Linked DNA regions of Defluviitalea raffinosedens. The protein of the gene in region 1 interacts with the protein of each later gene in a pairwise test. Links are inferred from orthologs where the notes say so. Each region holds a gene or a part of one and is shown on either strand. Other genes may lie near its edges.

Region 1 (3,071 bases):
CCCATAGATGCATTGTTCGTACGGAAGACATTATAGAAGAATTCCAGGCCAGCTTAGATAAAAAATATCCAATCAGCAAAGAATTAGGTGCCCTTTATGATTATATATACAGAAGACTGGTAGAAGCAAATATCAAAAAGGATAAGGTTATTTTAGAAGAAGTATATGGATTAATTAAAGAATTAAGAGATACATGGAAGGAAGCTATGAAACTGGCAAAACATCAGTCTGTGTAATCACGTTTTTCTGGAGGCATTCAGATGACTTATAAAGAAGTCCAGGTGCAGTTAAAAATTTTGTTGGAAATACTGAATAAAAAAAAGAAACTGTTAGAGCAGATTTATACCATTACCGAAAATCAAGCATTAATCCTGGGGTCAAAAGAAAACAATATGGATTTGTTTGATCAGCTTAGTTGTGAAAAAAAACAGCAAATAGATCAAATTAATGATTTGGATAAACACTTTGATGATCTGTATAAAAAGATTTCGTATAATATTCAAAACAATGTTGAGGAATATAAGGACTTAATAAAAAGTTTGCAGGATCAAATTAAAATTATTACGGATATAGGCGTAAAAATCCAAATCCAGGAAGAAAAAAACAGCCAGCTTATTCAAATGAAGTATAAAAATATACGGGAAGAAATAAAAAGCATCACTAAGGGGAAAGTTCAGGCAGTTCAGGTGTATAAAAATATAGCTTCATTTACTGCAAGAAAAATCAAATAATTACCATTTGCAAATATGCACTGGCTTTTTTACTAAAGTCTTGACTTATTTGCCATACCATGATATATTATTGGAGTGGCAAAAGGTCTTTTTTTTATGCCTAAAAATATGGAACTCATTAGTAGTAAGTGGAGGTGGAAGTTGTGAGAGTAAAGATCACTTTGGCATGTACAGAGTGCAAACAAAGAAATTATAACACAACAAAAGAAAAAAGAAATCATCCTGACAGGATGGAAACCAAAAAGTATTGCAGATTCTGCAAAACTCATACTTTACACAAAGAAACCAAGTAGGAAGTACCAAAAGTACTTATAAAGGGAAGTGGAATGATGAAAGAACTCTTTCACCAGTTCAGAGGTGAGTTTAAGAAAATCATTTGGCCCAATCGAGAAGATCTAATCAAACAAACCACAGTAGTTATTGTTACTTCTTTATTGGTAGCAGCGGTTGTTTTTGTTATGGATTTTATTTACAGTAATGGATTCGACTTTATTATGAAAATTTTTGGATAAAAGGATGATTGTATGTCTGACGAGGCAAAATGGTATGTGGTCCATACCTATTCCGGATATGAGAACAAAGTTAAGGCGAATATTGAAAAAGTTATAGAAAACAGAGGTATGCATGACCTCATCCATGAAGTGATTGTACCGCTGCATGATGCAGTTGAAATCAAGAATGGAAAGAAAAAGACAGTTCAGCGAAAAATATTCCCGGGATACGTACTGGTGAAAATGTTGATGACAGATGACACATGGTATGTTGTGAGGAATACTAGAGGAGTAACCGGATTTGTAGGACCTGGTTCAAAACCTGTTCCTCTTTCAGAGGAAGAAATAAGAGGTATGGGCATTGAACTTCCAAAAGCAAAAATTGATATAGAAGTCGGAGATGCTGTAAAAGTCATAACAGGACCGTTTGAGAATTCAGTTGGTGTAATCCAGGAAATCCATGAACATAAACGAACGGCGATTGTGAGATTATCCATGTTTGGACGAGAAACACCAGTTGAACTTGATTTTACTCAGATTCAAAAGATGTAAACAAAGAGCATGCAAAAGCATGAGCAGTGGGAGGGAAATCCCCGCAAATACCACATTATATGGAGGTGCGCTTAAATGGCGAAAAAAGTTACTGGAATGATTAAATTGCAGATTCCTGCAGGAAAGGCAACACCAGCACCACCAGTTGGACCTGCATTAGGACAACATGGTGTAAATATTATGGGATTTTGTAAAGAATTCAATGAAAGAACAGCTCAACAAGCAGGATTAATAATCCCTGTTGTAATCACTGTTTATCAGGACAGAAGCTTTACATTTATCACAAAGACTCCACCGGCAACAGTATTGCTCAAGAAAGCATGTAAAATAGAGTCCGGTTCCGGAGTACCAAATAAGAATAAAGTTGCAACCATTTCCAAAGAAGAAATCAGAAAAATTGCTGAGCTTAAAATGCCAGATTTAAATGCTTCAACTATAGAAGCTGCTATGAGCATGATTGCAGGAACAGCAAGAAGTATGGGAATTGTAGTACAAGACTAATGAACTAAGTATTTAGAACAGTGGGAGGGCATTTGTCCCCGATAATACCACAAGGAGGTAATGAAATGAAAAGAGGAAAAAAATATATCGAAGCTGCGAAATTAATCGATCGTAGCACTCTTTATGAAGCAAGAGAAGCTATGGAATTGGTTCAAAAAGTAGCTATTGCGAAATTTGATGAAACAGTAGAAGCACATATTAAATTAGGTGTTGACTCAAGACACGCGGACCAACAAGTTCGTGGTGCAGTTGTTCTCCCTCATGGAACAGGTAAAACAGTACGTGTACTTGTATTTGCTAAAGGTGATAAAGCAAAGGAAGCAGAAGAAGCAGGAGCAGATTTTGTTGGAGGAGAAGAACTGGTTCCAAAAATCCAAAATGAAGGATGGCTGGAATTTGACGTTGTTGTTGCAACACCAGATATGATGGCTGTTGTTGGACGTCTTGGACGTGTTTTGGGACCAAAAGGCTTAATGCCAAACCCTAAAGCAGGAACCGTTACTATGGACGTTGCAAAAGCAATTGCAGATATTAAAGCCGGTAAAATTGAATACCGTTTAGATAAAACAAATATTATCCACGTACCTATTGGAAAAGTATCTTTTGGTACAGATAAATTACTCGATAACTTCCAAACACTTATGAGTGCAGTTATAAAAGCAAAACCGGCAGCTGCTAAAGGACAATACCTGAAGAGCATTGCCGTATCTTCCACTATGAGCCCTGGAATCAAAATCAATCCTTTGAAGATATCAGAATAATATTCTGGTACAAGCTTTTGGTAAAAATAGTTTAT
Region 2 (3,304 bases), on another replicon or contig:
TATAGTATAGAATAATGTTATATTTTTACTATATTCCAAAGTTAAAAGCAAGGAGATGTACTAATGATGGAAGATAAAGATTATGTTGAAAATGATTATGAGCTTGAAGAACAGGACTATTTTGAACGCGAAGAGCAAAAAAGGATTAAAGAAGAATTGGATGCTTTGCTGAGGGAGACGAATCCTCTTAACCAGGAACGCAGGCTCACGGCAGAAGAATTGGAGAACTTTTATAGCCTTACGGCAAGGCGGAAAAAAAAGAAAAGACATAGCTTGAAAAAAAAGATTATGCGTATTGCAGTGCTAGGAACAGGCGCTTTATTAATCATTATAATAATGTGGGTGACATTCAATTCGATACAATCCTTATTTAATAGCAGAGAAACTGAATTAGCCCAGGCAAGTCAACAACAAATAGAAGAATTAAATACCCAAATTAGTAGTTTAAAAAAAGAAAATCAAGAACTATCCTCTGAAAATTTACGTCTGAAATCAGAAATAGAAGAACTTAAGTCTCAAATCCAGGAACAGTCTTTAATCATTTCCCAAGTATCCTCTAAATCCTCTGAAACTGAATCTTCCCAAACCAATGAAAAAAGTGAAACCACAAGTGCACAGACTACTCAGGTTACATATTATACCGTGCAAGAGGGAGATACTTTATGGAAGATCAGTACAAAGTTATACGGCAATGGACGGTATTACAAAAAGATCATGAATTATAATCATTTGAAAAGCGAAAATGATTTAATAAAAGGCATGAAATTAGAAATACCAAAACTGTAAGCATAAAGGTGGTAAAACATGGATAATGATTGGAGCAGTAAGACCCTTGCGGACTTAAGGGAAATAGCAAAAGAACTAGGAGTAAAAAGTGTTTCAAAATACAAAAAAAGTGAACTTATAGAATTAATAAATGAAATCCATTCAATGAATGAAGTCCGTTCGATGGATGAAGTGAAAGAAAACGAAGACAAGGAAATTGCAGATAAAGGAATTGAAGATAAGGAAGATTCTCAGGATGCAATTAAAGTTCCAACGGGAATTGGACAGTTAGACAGTGGGATCGTTGAAGAAGGCGTATTGGAAGTACTGGCAGATGGATATGGTTTTTTACGTTCTGAAAACTATCTTCCGGGGACTAAAGATATTTATGTTTCTCCTTCTCAAATACGACGATTTAATTTAAAAACAGGAGATTTGGTGAAGGGAAATATACGTATTCCTAAAGAAAATGAAAAATTTAGCGCATTATTGTATGTAAAAGAAGTTAATGGAGATCATCCTGATGTTGCAGCCAAACGTCCCAATTTTGAAGATCTAACACCCATCTACCCTACAGAAAAAATTCGTTTGGAATGTGACCAATTAGAGCTGTCCACGAGACTTATTGATTTAATAGCGCCTATAGGAAAAGGTCAGAGAGGAATGATTGTAGCACCTCCTAAAGCAGGGAAAACAGTGCTTTTAAAAAAGATTGCCAATGCAATCACTAAAAACCATCCGGAAGCCAGACTGATTGTACTTCTCATAGATGAAAGACCCGAAGAAGTAACTGACATGAAGCAATCCATTCAAGGAGAAAATGTTGAAGTCGTTTATTCAACTTTCGACGAACAACCAGAGCATCACAAAAGGGTTGCAGAGATGGTATTGGAAAGGGCTAAAAGGCTGGTAGAACAGAAAAAAGATCTTATTATTTTATTAGACAGCATTACCCGTTTGGCAAGGGCCTATAATCTTACAATTCCTCCCAGTGGCAGGACTTTATCTGGAGGTCTTGATCCTGCTGCACTTCATATGCCTAAAAAATTCTTCGGAGCCGCAAGAAATATTAAGGAAGGCGGTAGTCTCACGATTCTAGGAACAGCTTTAGTAGAAACAGGAAGTAAAATGGATGAAGTGATCTTTGAAGAATTTAAGGGAACAGGAAATATGGAATTGGTTTTAGACAGAAGGCTCTCAGAAAAACGCATCTTTCCAGCTATTGATATTTACAAGTCAGGAACCAGAAGAGAAGAACTGCTTCTTAACCAAAACGAACTGGAAGTGGTTTATGGAATACGCAAAGCCATGAGTCGTATGACTTCTACTGATGTAACAGAAAGTATTATTGATACGCTTATGCATACAAAAAATAATCAGGAGTTTATCAGTATTATTGAGAAAAAATTGTAAATTAAAACTACCCTTGCAACAATGGAAGGTATATGTTATAATACGAATGTTGTCGCTATAGAGATATTATATAGAGAAATAAAACGGATAAAAGTCTAAAGCAGATATTGTGTGAAAGAGGTGAAAAGAATGAAAGCAGATATTCATCCAAATTATGAAGAAGCTACAGTAGTATGTAACTGTGGAAATACTTTTAAAACAGGTTCTGTAAAGAAAGAAATACGTGTAGAAGTTTGTTCCCAATGTCATCCTTTCTATACCGGGAAACAAAAAGCAGCAGCGGCAAAAGGTCGTATTGATAAGTTCAATAAAAGATATGGAATTGGGCAAGAACAGTAAGGGGTTGAGGCGGTTGCACTCAACCCTTTTTTTTAAACAAGGAAAATTGATCCTGCTTGAAAGAATTAAGTTTTTTGTTCAAAAATGCGATAGTTCTGTAAGTTATGAATAGAAGGGTTAATTTGTTAACAATATGACAGGGGGTGAGGGATTTGAAGCGTACAAATGTTGGCGGGCAGGCCGTTATTGAAGGCGTTATGATGAGAGGATCAAAAACTTATACTGTGGCAGTTAGAAAACCGGACCAGGAAATCGTTATGGATAAAAAGCCAGTTACTGCTATTATGACGAAGTATGCTATATTTAAACTTCCTCTTCTTAGAGGTGTTGCAGTGTTTATCGATTCTATGGTGATAGGGATTAAAACATTGGCGTATTCTGCAGAATTTTTTGAAGTGGAAGAGGAAAGCAAACCTTCAAAGGTTGAAGAGTATCTAGAGAAAAAACTTGGGGATAAATTAGAAGATTATTTGATAGGATTTTCAATTGTTGTATCCATTATATTGGGGATTGCTTTATTTATGGTGACACCTCTTTTCTTATCCAGATTATTTAAGAATTTCATTACCAATGTTTGGCTTCAAAATCTCTTAGAAGGTGCTATTAGAATTGCTATTTTTCTTATTTATATTTATTTGATTTCCCAGATGAAGGATATTCAAAGAGTATTTCAATATCATGGTGCAGAGCATAAAACCATAAACTGCCTGGAACATGAAGAAGAGCTAACCGTTGAAAACGTAAAAAAACACAGCCGACTGCATAAGAGTTGTGGAACCAGTTTTCT

Evidence for each region.
Region 2: the proteins of nusG (region 1) and rho interact in binary tests that used the Escherichia coli proteins (3 or more experiments, as listed by UniProt). The link is inferred for Defluviitalea raffinosedens from one-to-one orthologs.

The regions. Positions count from the first base shown.
Region 1 is NZ_JAFBEP010000001.1:207,132-210,202, reverse strand. The notes cover bases 279-3,014. They hold nusG (transcription termination/antitermination protein NusG), read left to right. Parts: upstream 279-1,255; coding sequence 1,256-1,774; downstream 1,775-3,014. Other genes in these bases: rplA (50S ribosomal protein L1), read left to right, coding at 2,341-3,014; rplK (50S ribosomal protein L11), read left to right, coding at 1,850-2,275; secE (preprotein translocase subunit SecE), read left to right, coding at 1,061-1,243; rpmG (50S ribosomal protein L33), read left to right, coding at 875-1,024; JOD07_RS01045 (flagellar export chaperone FlgN), read left to right, coding at 279-731. In the rest of the region: flagellar export chaperone FliS, read left to right, coding at 1-236; more of JOD07_RS01045, read left to right, coding at 261-278; more of rplA, read left to right, coding at 3,015-3,036. UniProt on the Escherichia coli protein: Part of the processive rRNA transcription and antitermination complex (rrnTAC). The complex forms an RNA-chaperone ring around the RNA exit tunnel of RNA polymerase (RNAP).
Region 2 is NZ_JAFBEP010000005.1:65,577-68,880, reverse strand. The notes cover bases 23-2,991. They hold rho (transcription termination factor Rho), read left to right. Parts: upstream 23-804; coding sequence 805-2,178; downstream 2,179-2,991. Other genes in these bases: JOD07_RS05690 (DUF1385 domain-containing protein), read left to right, coding at 2,670-2,991; rpmE (50S ribosomal protein L31), read left to right, coding at 2,308-2,517; JOD07_RS05705 (LysM peptidoglycan-binding domain-containing protein), read left to right, coding at 64-786. Also shown: more of JOD07_RS05690, read left to right, coding at 2,992-3,304. UniProt on the Escherichia coli protein: Facilitates transcription termination by a mechanism that involves Rho binding to the nascent RNA, activation of Rho's RNA-dependent ATPase activity, and release of the mRNA from the DNA template.